3 regions of the Nocardiopsis sp. NPDC057823 genome follow, and region 1 is predicted to be linked to each of the others. Evidence: predicted binding sites of a transcription regulator. Region 1 holds the regulator's gene; each other region holds the start of a gene.
The links. The regulator LexA, encoded in region 1, represses DNA repair genes until DNA is damaged. The targets are predictions, from matches to a motif close to TCGAACANNTGTTCGA.
Positions count from the first base shown of each region.

Region 2: the regulator LexA is predicted to act here: its motif matches at 1,448-1,463, upstream of ACFVNO_RS20555 (DUF6504 family protein).
Region 3: the regulator LexA is predicted to act here: its motif matches at 3,233-3,248, upstream of recA (recombinase RecA).

Region 1 covers NZ_JBHVLR010000003.1:275,123-279,541, reverse strand. Annotated here, with positions in the region: gene ACFVNO_RS07760 (hypothetical protein) at 1-644, shown strand, start outside; gene ACFVNO_RS07755 (alpha/beta hydrolase family protein) at 705-1,781, opposite strand; gene lexA (transcriptional repressor LexA) at 1,999-2,724, opposite strand; gene nrdR (transcriptional regulator NrdR) at 3,266-3,754, shown strand; gene ACFVNO_RS07740 (vitamin B12-dependent ribonucleotide reductase) at 3,847-4,419, shown strand, end outside.
Region 2 covers NZ_JBHVLR010000013.1:47,872-52,290, forward strand. Annotated here, with positions in the region: gene ACFVNO_RS20545 (peptidoglycan recognition family protein) at 1-366, shown strand, start outside; gene ACFVNO_RS20550 (GNAT family N-acetyltransferase) at 482-1,081, shown strand; gene ACFVNO_RS20555 (DUF6504 family protein) at 1,107-1,394, opposite strand; gene ACFVNO_RS20560 (serine/threonine-protein kinase) at 1,652-3,808, shown strand; gene ACFVNO_RS20565 (quinone oxidoreductase family protein) at 3,896-4,419, shown strand, end outside.
Region 3 covers NZ_JBHVLR010000010.1:212,927-217,345, forward strand. Annotated here, with positions in the region: gene ACFVNO_RS18255 (S9 family peptidase) at 1-1,005, shown strand, start outside; gene ACFVNO_RS18260 (glyoxalase superfamily protein) at 1,010-1,342, opposite strand; gene ACFVNO_RS18265 (regulatory protein RecX) at 1,413-1,970, opposite strand; gene recA (recombinase RecA) at 1,963-3,123, opposite strand; gene ACFVNO_RS18275 (DUF3046 domain-containing protein) at 3,295-3,489, opposite strand; gene ACFVNO_RS18280 (DEAD/DEAH box helicase) at 3,584-4,419, shown strand, end outside.

The sequences.
Region 1 (4,419 bases):
CGCCCGAGACCGTGCCCTCCAGCCAGCCGCAGAGCCGGGGCTGCGCCACCGCCGGCGTGGTCGCCCTCGCCCTCCTGCTGCTCTCCGCCGCGGGCGGCGCCGCCTGGTACGTGCTGACCCGCGAGGACCCCGAGACCGGCGTGTACGACGCGGCCCCCGGCTGCGAGGTCGGCGAGACCGAGGCCCTGGACGCCCGGGTGCCCGAGCGCGAGCTCACCCTGGAGGAGCCCGTCGGCGGCGCCGCCGACCCCTTCGGCCAGGGCTGGCAGTGCCGCTGGGCCACACCCGGCGGCGACGGCGACTCCGTCCCCGCCACCGCCACCCTCGTCATGGTGGCCGCGCCCAACCCGGGCGGGGTGGTCACCGCGCGGGAGAACTTCGCCGAGACCACCGGGGCCCAGAGCACCTCCCCGGTCGACGACCTGGGGGAGGAGGCGGTGACCTGGCTCGACGAGACCGGTTACACCACCTCCTGCGTGGCGGTGCGGGTGTCCAACCTCTACCTGGAGAACTGCTACTCGGCCGCCGCCGGGTACGACGGCCGCGAACCCGCCGACGAGGAGCGCCTCTCCGCCGGCGCCGAGGAGATCGCCCGCGCCACCGTGGACGCCCTTCCCGAGGAGATCACCGCCGAGGGCGACTGACCCCGCCCCGGCGGATCGGGCCGCGGCGACGGACGCGCCGTCACCGCGGTCCGCCGCCGGTCACCAGGCGGTGTCGACGAACTCCGCCAGCGCCGGGGCGACCTGCGGGGCGAAGGGGCGCTCGGCGTCCAGCACCGTCGCCCCCGGCCCGTCCTCGTAGACGCGGAAGATGTGGTCGGCGTCGGGGATGTCCACCCGTTCGGCCTCGGGCAGGCCGGTCATCAGCCGGTCCACCTCCTCGCCGGTGATCTGGGCGTCGGCCTCGCCCCACAGCACCAGGACGGGGGTGTCCTCGGGCAGTTCCGCGGCCAGCTCCACCGGGTCCATCCGGTCCATCCGGGCCAGGAACCCGGTGTTCTGCGGCGAGTACAGGGTGCCGACGACGCCGGTGAGGTCGTCGGGGACCTCCCGGCCGCCGCGCACCGCGGCCCGACCGGCGCGGGCGTCGGAGAGCATGGTCACCGCCTCCGTCTCGGTGAGCTGCCCCGCCGCCTCGACCGCGCGCACCTGCTCGGTGAGCTGGCGGTCCAGCACGTCCAGGTAGCGGTCGCCCACCGGGGCGGCCAGCACCAGGGCCGGTGCGGCGTCCACCAGGGTGTGGGCGCGCAGCGCGTAGAGGGAGCCCTCGCTGTGCCCGACCACCGCGGTGCGGGCCGGGTCCACCTCGCTCTGCTCCACCAGCGCCTCGTAGGCCGCGGCCATCTGGGCGTCGAACACGTCCGGGTCCACCGGGGCGTCCGGGTCGAGGCCGCCCAGTCCGGTCTCGCCGCTGCCGAGCTTGTCGTAGCGCAGGGAGGCCACCCCCGACTCGGCCAGGAGGCGGGCGAAGTTGAGGTTGGTGTTCGCGTCGGGGCGCATGTCGGCGTTGCCGTCGCGGTCGGTGGGGCCGCTGCCCGAGACGATCAGCGCGCCCGGTACCGGGCCGGACGTGTCCGCGGGCAGGGTGAGGGTGGCGAACACCTCGATCCCGTCCACGGTGAAGCTCAGCTCCCGCTCGGAACCCGCCACCCCGGGCGGCGGGGCGGCCTCCTCCTCGGCCGGAGCGCAGGCGGAGGTCGACAGCAGGGCCGCGGCCGCGGCGACCGCCACGGCGCGCCCTCGGACACGCGGGAAGACGAGGGAAGCGAACACCCCCATAGCCTAGGCGCCCGGGAGGACGCCCGATGCCCCGGGCGGCCCGGAGCGGCGGGGGCCGCCACCCGTGTCCGGGACGGCCACCGGCCGCCGCCGCGGCGGCCCGCCGGTCGCACCCGTGGCCCCGCACGGGTGCGACATGTCCCGTACCGCCCGCGGACCCGCGCCCGGCGCCGCCCGGCGGGGCGGACCGGCCGGGGGACGACCGGGGGCGTATCGCTCAGACGCGGCGCATCACGGTGACGACCTTGCCCAGGATGGTGGCCGCGTCGCCGTTGATCGGCTCGTAGGCGTCGTTGCGCGGCATCAGCCACACGTGCCCGTCCTCGGTGCGGCGCAGCACCTTGACCGTGGCCTCCTCGTCCAGCAGCGCCGCGACGATGTCCCCGTTCTCGGCGTCCGGCTGCTGGCGGACCACCACCATGTCCCCGTCGGTGATGGCGGCGTCGGTCATCGAGTCGCCGACCACGGTGAGCATGAACAGCCGGCCCTCGCCGACCAGCTGCCGCGGCAGGGACAGCACGTCCTCCACCGACTCCTCGGCCAGGATGGGACCGCCCGCGGCGATCCGCCCCACCAGGGGCACCCGGGCGGCGTGCGCCGGGTCGGACTCCTCGGCGGCGACCAGCGCGCGCACCCCGGGGCGGCCCGGCTGGCGCAGCTCCACGGCCCGCGGCCGGTTCTGGTCGCGGTACAGGTAGCCCTTGCGCTGGAGCACCTTGAGCTGGTGCGCGACGCTGGAGGGGCTGGACAGGCCGACCGACTCCCCGATCTCCCTGATCGACGGCGGGTAGCCGCGCTCGCGCAGGTACCGCTGGATACAGTTCAGGACGCTCTGCTGGCGGGCGGTGAGCTTGGGCGCCTCCTCGGGCGCGCCCGCCTCGCCCACGGGCGCGAGAACGGTGGTGGTTGCGGAATCCAGGGGTCCGGGATTCTCCTCCGGCACGGCCGGCCTCCTCGGCATCGGTTCGGTCAGGGCCTGCTTGCACGACTGGCCACCACCGGTCTGCGACCGCTCCGGACCCTGTGTCCACGTGATGGCGAAACCGGCGTGAAATCAAGGCCAACGTTAGTCGTTGCGCACGGTGATATCAAACAAGCGTTCGAGGCCTGTGGACAATTGCCGAGAGGATTTTCCGCGGCGCTTTTCCGGCCTCACTTACGTGTGTACACGTGTTCACGTCGCGTCGCCCCCGGAATGGCGGAAGATGTGCCGACGGGTTCGAGAACGGGGGGATGCGGGGCGGATCACCCCCGGGCAAGGGCTCGACCGAAAACCCCGAGCCGCGCCGTGGAAGGGGATTCGCGGCGATATCCTGGGCGGCGCGCGGCTGTGACACGCGGGGCGCGCGAAAGTTGCGGTTCGTCCGACCCTCCGACTAGGTTCGACCACAACATCTGGTGTCGCTGTTTGAGGCGTCGGCCCAGGAGTTGTGGTTAAGTAGACCCAGGGTTGTCAGTTCGGCGAGGGAAGCAGGTGAGCCGGGATGCACTGTCCGTTCTGCCGCCATCCGGACACCCGGGTGATCGACAGCAGGTCCACCGACGACGGCGCGGCCATCCGCCGCCGCCGTTCCTGTCCTGCCTGCGAACGCCGTTTCACCACACAGGAGACCGTCCTGCTGATGGTCGCCAAGCGCTCCGGCGTCACCGAGCCCTTCAGCCGGACCAAGATCATCGCCGGGGTCCGCCGGGCCTGCCAGGGCCGCCCGGTCTCCGAGGACGCGCTGGCCAAGCTCGGCCAGCAGGTCGAGGAGGAGATCCGCGGCCGCGGCGTCGCGGAGGTCCCGGCCCACGAGATCGGCCTGGCCATCCTGGGCCCCATGCGCGACCTCGACGAGGTCGCCTACCTGCACTTCGCCAGTGTCTACCGCGGTTTCGAGAGCCTCGCCGACTTCGAGGCCGAGATCGCCAGCCTGCGCAGCGACCGCGAGGCCGAGGCCCGGGCCAAGGAAGAGGCCGACACCACGGCCTGACGCACCGCTCCCCGGGGGCGCCGAGGGAACGCCCCCGAGCGACGGTTCCGCGCGCGGGCCGCGCCCGCGCCCTATCTTCGGGGGACTCCGCCATGACGGAAACCACCAGCGGATCGACGGGACGCAAGGGCAAGGGGAGGCGCAAGGGGCTGAAGATCCCGCGGATCTTCACCACCGAAGGCGTTCATCCCTACGACACCCTGGAATGGGAGCGCCGGGACGTCGTCATGACGAACTGGCGCGACGGAACGGTGAACTTCGAACAGCGCGGGGTCGAGTTCCCCTCGACCTGGTCGATGAACGCCACACAGATCGTCGCCGGGAAATACTTCCGGGGCGCGCTCGGCACCCCGGAACGGGAGTGGAGCCTCAAGCAGCTCATCGACCGGGTCGTCGGCGTCTACACCCGCACCGGCCGCGAGCACGGGTACTTCGCAGGCGAGGCCGACGCCGAGGTCTTCGACCACGAACTCAAGTACGCGCTCGCCCACCAGCTCTTCAGCTTCAACTCACCCGTCTGGTTCAATGTCGGAACCCGCGCGAAGGCCCAGGTGAGCGCCTGCTTCATCCTGTCGGTCGACGACACCATGGAGTCGATCCTCGACTGGTACAAGGAGGAGGGGATCATCTTCAAGGGCGGCTCGGGGGCGGGGGTCAACCTCTCC
Region 2 (4,419 bases), on a different contig from region 1:
GAGGACGGCGTCCCCGTCTTCTCCGGTCTCCCGCTGCCCGGCCGGGCGCGTTCGGTCACCGCCGGGCACGCCTTCGGCGTCAACCACGGCAACATCGGCGTGTGCCTGCTCGGGGACTTCACCGACGCCCTGCCCACCCCGGCCGCCCAGGACTCGCTGGTCCGCGTACTGCGCCTGCTGTGCGCGGTGACCGGGGTGGACCCCCGCGCCCGGATCGACTACACCAACCCCGCCACCGGGGCCGTCACCCCCGGCCCGGCACTGGGCCGGCACCGCGACTGGCTGTCCACCGAGTGCCCGGGCAACGCCTTCGCCGAGGTGTTCGACACCGCGATCCGCGACCGCGTCGCACGCGGCCCGGTCTGATCCGCCGCGGTCGGCGCTCCGGCGCCGACCGCACGGGTCCGTCGGGGTCGGCGGGGCCGGTCGCGAGGCGTGTCTACGCTTGTGGGACCGAGTCCTGCGAACCCGGGAGTTCCCCATGACCGCCCTGCGCCCACCGCGCCCGGTCCTGCCCTCCGTCGTCCTGGAGACCGAGCGCCTGCGCCTGCGCGCCTTCATCGAGGACGACATCGACGACGTGTACGCCTCCTGCAGCGACCCGGGCCTGCAGGCATGGCTCCCGCTCCCCCGCCCCGACGCCCCCTACACGCGCGCGGACGCCGAGCAGTGGTGCCGGGAGATCGCCCCGGGGATGCGCACCGGCGGCGAGGGCCAGCAGTGGGCGGTCACGCTGAGGGACGGCGGCCGGCTGGTGGGCGCGGTGGGGCTGGTCCGCGTGATGTGGCAGGCGATGAACAGCGAGATCGGCTACTGGGCGGCCCCCGGCGAGCGCGGCCGGGGCCACATCACCGAGGCGGTGGTGGCGGTGTCCCGCTGGGCCCTGGACCAGGGGTTCCAGCGGCTGGAGATCAAGGCGGCGACACGGAACACCGCCTCGCGCCGGGTGGCCGAGAAGGCCGGGTTCACCCTGGAGGGCGTGGAGCGCGGCGCCATGCCCCTGCACGGGGGCCGCCGCGCCGACCTGGTCGTGTACGGGCTGCTCCCCGCCGACCTCCGGGACCGGCCCCCGGCACCCTGAGCCCCGGCACGGCGCACGCCCCGCCTCACCCCCACACCCGGGACAGCGACCAGGTCCCGGTGGCGGTGTCGTGGCGCAGTTCGTACACCCCCTCGGATCCGGCGGCGCCGGCCTCCAGCCGCCAGTGCTCGCTCCGGGGCGTCAGAGGGCCGCGCGAGGCCCGCCACCCGTCCTGGGGCGTGACCCAGTGCTCCATGATCCGGCGCACGCCGTAGACCCTGCCGTTCCAGGTGAACCGGGCCGGCCGGCCCGCGTCCTCCACGACCGTCACCTCTGTCCCGTAGTACCTTCCCACGACACTTCCCCTCGGCATCGACCCCTCCGGCCCCGGATGCGCCCGCCCGCGGGGAAGATACGGACAGATGTTCGAACAAGTGTTCCCACAGTAGCGAAATCGGCGGACCCGTGGAACTGTTTCGCGAAGGTCGGCATCACCTCATGTGACCGGTGTGCGGCACCCCCTCCGGCGTGCGCGTCCGGACGCGGGCTCCCCCCGTTCGGAACCGCACGGCGTGTCGCCGTCGATACGCTTGCACCACCCCATCCCCGATCCATGCGAGGACCCTCCACGTGACGTCGAACGGCCACCAGAGCGGCAAACCCCTGCGCGCGGGCGACCCCCGTGAACTCGGTGGCTACCGGATCACCGCGCGCCTGGGCCGTGGCGGCATGGGCACCGTCTACCTGGCGGAGGACGCCTCCGGCCGGCCCGTCGCCGTCAAGCTCATCCACCCCGACCTCGCCGACGACGAGTCGTTCAGGCTGCGGTTCGCCCGAGAGGTGGAGTCGGCCCGCCGGGTGGCCCGGTTCTCCACGGCGGGGGTCATCGACGCCCGCCTGGAGGGAGACACCCTGTTCATCGTCTCCGAGTACGTCCCGGGACCGAACCTGGACGAGGCGGTCCGCCAGGGCGGCCCGATGACCGGGGGCACCCTGGACGGCCTGGCCATGGGCGTGGCCGCCGCGCTCACCGCCATCCACGGGTCGGGGGTGATCCACCGCGATCTCAAGCCCGGCAACGTGCTGCTGTCCCCGGTGGGCCCCAAGGTGATCGACTTCGGGATCGCCCGCGCCCTGGAGGACTCCGGCGGGGTCACCCGGTCCAGCCAGCTGATGGGCACCCCCTCGTACATGGCCCCGGAACTGCTGATGGGCGAGCGGCCCACGGCCGCGGCCGACATCTTCGCCTGGGGCTGCCTGGTGGCCTTCGCGGGGATCGGGGAGGCGCCGTTCGACGCCGTCTCCGTGCCCGCCGTGCTGCACAACATCACGTCGGCCCCGCCCCGGCTGGAGGGCCTGGACCCGGGCCTGTACGACCTGGTGGCCGCCGCCCTGGACAAGGACCCGTCCCGGCGGCCCACCTCACAGCAGATCCTGGCCCGCCTGACCGGCCAGGACGCACCGGCCGAGGCCGAGGTGCGGCGCAGCATCAGCGACTCCTGGGAGGTGCCGACCGGCGCCCCCGTCCCGGGGGCCCCGCCCGCACCGGCCACCCCGCCGCACGGGCAGACCCCGCCCGAGGGGGCCACCACCCCCTTCCCGCAGGGGCAGGTCCACTACGGGGGCGGCACCGGCGCGAACCCGACCCTGCCCTACCACCCGGGCCGCGAACTGCCCCCCTCCACCGCCCACCAGGGCCCCGGCGGCCAGGTGCCGCCCACCCTCCACGAGCGGGCGCACCACGGGCCCTCCGGGCCCCAGCCCCCCGCCACCCACCGGATGCCCGCCGGATACGCCCCGCCGCCGCACGGGCAGCCCGCCCAGGGCTTCCCGTCGGGTCCGGGCGGCCCCGGCGCCCCGGTGCCGCCGAACGCCGGTGTGAACGGCGGGGCCGACGGCGGCGGCGCGGGCGACGGCGCACGGCGCAGGCGCCGACTGCTGCTCGCCCTCGGGGCGGGTGCGGGCGCTCTCGTGCTGATCGCCGGGATCGGCCCGGTGGTCCTGTCCAACCTGGAGCCCCGGCCCCCCTCGGAGGAGGACAACGAGATCGTCTCGATCTACAACACCGACTTCGCCTTCAACCCCGCGTGGAACACCTATTTCTACGACGCCGAGGAGGTCGAGGACGGCGCCCTGTACTGGGAGGAGCGCCGCGGCATGCTCCTCCGGCACCCCGAGCCCTCGGGCGACGACCCGAGCCGGGGCCTGGTCGTGCCGTTGGACCGCGAGGACGACATGCCCGACCGGGTGCTGGTCACCGCCAGTGCCTACGTGATCGAGGGGCCCGAGCAGGCGACCTTCGGCGTCCGCTGCTGGGACACCTCCGGTGAGGAGTACCGCACCCAGTACGAGGCCGCGGTGCGCTACGACGGGCAGCAGGCCGAGATCCGGCGGATGAGCGAGGAGGAGGGCGACCAGGTCCTCGAACGCACCAACGAGGTCCAGGGGTTCGAGCCCTACCCGCTGTTCGAGGAGAGCGCCAGGACGGACGGGTACGACCCCGGGTCCCCGTACGAGTTCGACCGGGACGAGGTCGTGGTCAACACGCTCGCCTTCGCCTGCGAGTACGTCGAGGACGAGGGCGGCGAGGCGCGCATGGAGCTGGCCCTGTGGGTGAACGGCGAGCACGCGGTGAGCGCCGTCGACTCCGACCCGCTGCCCGCGGAGGCCGAGGATGTCGAGGACCGCCGGCGGATCGGGATGATGACCCGGTCGGGCCCCGGCCACCAGCCGATGGCGGTGCTCTACACCGATTTCTCGGTGCACGAGATCCTCGCGCAGGAGTGAGCGCGCCCCGGGGCGGGTGCCGCCGTGGCGCCGCCCCGGACGGCCTGGCATGATGCCGGGCATTCGCATTCGGCAAGGAGTGGAAGCATGCGCGCCATCGTCCTGGAGGAGACCGGCGGACCCGAGGTCCTGCGCGTCTCCGAGGTCGTCGACCCCGTACCCGGCCCCGGTGAGGTCCTCATCGACGTGGAGGCCCGCGGGGTCAACTTCATCGACATCTACCAGCGCAGCGGCCAGTACGACGTCCCGCTGCCCTTCGTCCCGGGCATGGAGGCCGCCGGCACGGTGGCCGCCGTCGGCGAGGGCGTCGGGGACCTGTCCGTCGGGCAGCGGGTGGGGTGGGCGATGGCGCCGGGCGCCTACGCCGACCGCGCCGTGGTCAAGGCGTCCCTCGTGGTGCCGGTGCCCGAGGAGGTGTCCCCGGAGCAGGCGGCGGCCCTGCTGCTCCAGGGCATGACCGCCCATTACCTGGTGAACTCGGTGCACCCGGTGGCCGGGGACGAGACCGTCCTGGTGCACGCCGCGGCGGGCGGCACCGGCCTGCTCGTCACCCAGCTGGCCAAGGAGCGGGGCGCCCGCGTGATCGGCACCGTCTCCTCCGAGGAGAAGGA
Region 3 (4,419 bases), on a different contig from region 1:
GGGTCGATGGAGTCGGTCCCCGACACCGCCTACCTGCCGGTGCCCCGCAAGGCCACGTTCCCGGGCCGCTACGGGGCCCCGGTGCACGCCAACGTCTACCCGCCCACCCACCCGGAGCACACGGCGGCGGGGCCCGCGCCGTACGCGGTGTGGGTGCACGGCGGCCCGGTGTCGCACGCCACGACCGCGTTCGACCCCTTCAAGGCGTACTTCACCAGCCGGGGCATCGGCGTGGTGGACGTCAACTACGGCGGGTCCACCGGGTACGGGCGCTCCTACCGCAAGCGCCTGCACAAGGAGTGGGGCGTGGTGGACGTCGAGGACGTCACCGCCGTGGCCCGGGCCCTGGTGGAGCGGGGCGAGGCCGACCCCGAGCGGCTGGCGGTGCGCGGGCCGAGCGCGGGCGGGTACACGGCGCTGGTGGCGGTCACCGGGGACGTGTTCGCCTGCGGGGTGTCCTACTTCGGGGTGACCGACCTGCTGGGGCTGGTGCGCACCACCCACGACTTCGAGTCGCGGTTCCTGGACACGCTGGTGGGCCTGCTGCCGGGGTTCGTGGAGCGCTACCGGGAGCGGTCGCCGATCAACCTGGCCTCGGAGATCGACGTGCCGGTGCTGCTGCTCCAGGGCCTGGACGACCCGGTGGTGACCCCGGACCAGGCGTTCGCCATGGCGACGGCGCTGGGCGGGCGGAAGGTGCCGTACGCGCTGGTGGAGTTCGAGGGCGAGGCGCACGGGTTCACCGGGGAGAAGGCGCGCAGGGAGTCGCTGGAGGCCGAGCTGGCGCTGTACGCGCGGGTGTTCGGGTTCGCGTCGGACGCGCCGCCGCTGGAGCTCGCCACCGAGCCGCCCGCCCCGCGCCCCGAACCGGAGCCCGAACCCGAACCGGTCCAGGCCCCGCCGGACGGCGCGGCCGCCGCGGAGGCCCCCGGCGGGGAGCCCGCCCCGGAGCCGGACGCCGCGGCACCGGTCGCCGAGCCGGCCGCCCGGACCCCCGAGGCCTGACCGCTCAGTCGGTCGGGACGCCGATGCGCAGCCGGTTGCCGTCGGGGTCGCGCAGTTCCAGCTCGCGGCCCCACGGCGCCTCCTCCACCGGGACGCCGAACTCGGCGGCCACGGCGTCGATGTCGTTCAGCCGCAGGTAGACCAGGGTGTCCGGCCGCGCGTCCCCCTCGTGCTCCGACAGGAACAGCCGGACCCGCCCCCGGTGCACCTCGACGAACGCCGGGAACCCCGGCTCGAACCGGTGCTCCCAGCCGAACGCGAACCCCAGCCGCGCGTACCACCGCACCGCCGCCTCCGCGTCGGCCACCCGCAGGACCGGGACGGCCTCCTCGGTCATGTCGCATCCTCCGTCACGGTGTACTCCCACTCCGGCCGCCACCGCCGCGGCACGTCCACCGGGGTGAGGCTCACTCCGGGAAGTCCGGGTCGAGGTCGAGGCCCTCGGCCTCCAGTTCCTCGCGGACGATCCGGTAGGACAGGCCGCCGCCGTAGCCCTTGCGGGCCAGGACGCCCAGGGCGCGGCGGACGCGGGTCTCGCGCTCGCGGCCGCGGCTGCCGGAGAGGCTGCGCCGGGCCAGGGCCCGGGCGGCGGCCGCCTCCTCCTCGTCGCCGAGTTCGGCGACCGCGTCGCGCACGGTCTCCTCGGCCACGCCGCGGGTGCGCAGCTCACGGGTGAGCGCGGCACGGGACAGCCCCCGGCCGTGGTGGCGCGAGCTCACCCAGGCGCGGGAGAAGACGGCGTCATCGACCAGTCCGGCCCGCGTGCACTCCTCCATGACCGCGGCCACGACCTCTTCCTCGTGGCCGCGGCGGAGCAGGCCGGCCTCCAGCTGCGCGGTGGTGCGCGGCTTGTGCGCGAGCATCCGCAGGGCCAGGGTGCGGGCCCTGTTCAGTGCCTTCTCCCCGCCGGACGACGGCGCGGCGTCGGGGCCGTCGCCGTCCGGCGGGGTGTCGGCCTCACGCATCCGTCGCGGGCGCCTTGACGGTGGTGGTCTTGGCCGGGGCCTTCTTGGCGGGGGCCTTGTCGGCCGCCGCCGGAGCCGCGGCGGGGGCCGCCTTGTCCGCAGGGGCCTTGTCGGCGGCCGCGGCCTTGGGGTCCTCCGGACCCGAGGCGCTGTCGTCGCCGGTGGAGACGCCCAGCTTCTCCTTGATCTTCTTCTCGACCTCGTTGGCGATGTCGGAGTTGTCGCGCAGGAAGTTGCGCGCGTTCTCCTTGCCCTGGCCGAGCTGGGTGCCGTCGTAGGTGTACCAGGCGCCCGACTTGCGCACGATGCCGTGCTCCACGCCCAGGTCGATGAGGCTGCCCTCGCGGGAGACGCCCACCCCGTACAGGATGTCGAACTCGGCCTGCTTGAAGGGCGGCGCGACCTTGTTCTTGACGACCTTGACGCGGGTGCGGTTGCCGACCGCGTCGGTGCCGTCCTTGAGGGTCTCGATGCGGCGCACGTCCAGGCGCACCGACGAGTAGAACTTCAGCGCCCGGCCACCGCTGGTGGTCTCCGGGGAGCCGAACATCACGCCGACCTTCTCGCGGAGCTGGTTGATGAAGATCGCGGTGGTGCCGGTCTGGTTGAGCGCGCCGGCGATCTTGCGCAGCGCCTGCGACATGAGCCGGGCCTGCAGGCCGACGTGGCTGTCGCCCATCTCGCCCTCGATCTCGGCGCGGGGCACCAGGGCCGCCACGGAGTCGATGACGATGATGGAGACGGCGCCGGAGCGGATCAGCATGTCGACGATCTCCAGCGCCTGCTCGCCGGTGTCCGGCTGGGACAGCAGCAGGTTGTCGGTGTCGACGCCGATCTTCTTGGCGTACTCGGGGTCCAGCGCGTGCTCGGCGTCGACGAACGCGGCGATGCCGCCCATCCGCTGCGCGTTGGCCACCGCGTGCAGCGCGACGGTGGTCTTACCGCTGGACTCGGGGCCGTACACCTCGATGATCCGGCCGCGCGGGATGCCGCCGATGCCCAGCGCCACGTCGAGGGCGATCGCCCCGGTGGGGATGGCCTCGATGGGCGGACGGTCGTCGTCGCCCAGGCGCATGACGGAGCCCTTGCCGAACTGCCGCTCGATCTGCGCGAGGGCGGTTTCGAGAGCCTTCTCTCGGTCTCCAGATGCCACGGGATACCCCTGTTGGGTCGATGCCTTCTTCTTCATGATGCGCACGACGCTACGCGGTCGGTCCGACAATCGCGATGTCCGGCGTCGGCCTGTGGAAAACCCAGCCTACCCGAACCCCTGTTCGATTTCCGTTCGAACGCGCGAACGCGTCCCCCCTCTTCTCCCCTGTGGTCAGCGCGCCGCGGCCGGGAGGTCGAACGCGTCGCAGACGGCCCGCCAGACCTCCTTGGCCGCGACCCCGTCGGCGAGCGCCCCCTCGACGGTGCGCGAGCCCAGCCCCTCGATCACGTAGTCCTTGGCCAGGCTCTGCGCGTACGCCTCGCCGAACTGCTCGTACATGTTGTGCCAGAAAACAGTCAGTCTCATCGGCCCCAGTATCGTCGATCCCCCGCTCCGGTGTCGGCCGTCGTCCACAGGCCGCCTCCCCGGAATCGTCGCCCCCGGGGTGCAGACTTAACGGATGACACCGTCCTTCTTCGGGCCCGCCACCCGGGCCTGGTTCGAACGCGCCTTCCCCGGCGGACCGACCCCGGCCCAGGAGGGCGCCTGGGCGTCGGTCGCGGGCGGGAAGGACACCCTCGTGGTGGCCCCGACCGGGTCGGGCAAGACGCTGGCGGCGTTCCTGTGGTCGCTGGACCGCCTGCTCTCCTCCCCCGTCCCCGAGGACCCGGCCCGCCGGTGCCGGGTGCTGTACGTCTCGCCCCTCAAGGCGCTGGCCGTGGACGTGGAGCGCAACCTGCGCGTCCCGTTGGCGGGTATCTCCGCGGCCGCCGCGGAGTCGGGCGCCCCGGTGTCCCCCGTGTCGGTGGGCGTGCGCACCGGCGACACCCCGGCGGACGAGCGGCGGCGAATGGCCACCCGGCCGCCGGACATCCTCATCACCACCCCCGAGTCGCTGTTCCTGGTGCTGACCTCGCGGGCCCGCGAGGGGCTGGCCGGGGTGGAGACGGTGATCGTGGACGAGGTGCACGCCCTGGCGGGCACCAAGCGCGGCGCCCACCTGGCCCTGAGCCTGGAGCGGCTGGAGGAGCTGGTGGACCGGCGCACCCTGCGGATCGGCCTGTCGGCGACGGTGCGCCCGGCGGAGACGGTCGCGGAGTTCCTGGGCGGCGCCGCGATCGTGGCGCCGCCGGACGCACCGCACCTGGACCTGAGCGTGGCGGTGCCGGTGTTCGACATGGAGGAGCCCCACCTGCCCCCGCCGCCCCGGGCCCTGGGCCCCGGGGACCCGGAGGAGACCGGCGCGGAGGTGGAGCCGCTGGAGGCCCCCGGCCCCCCGGTCCCGGCGGACGCCTC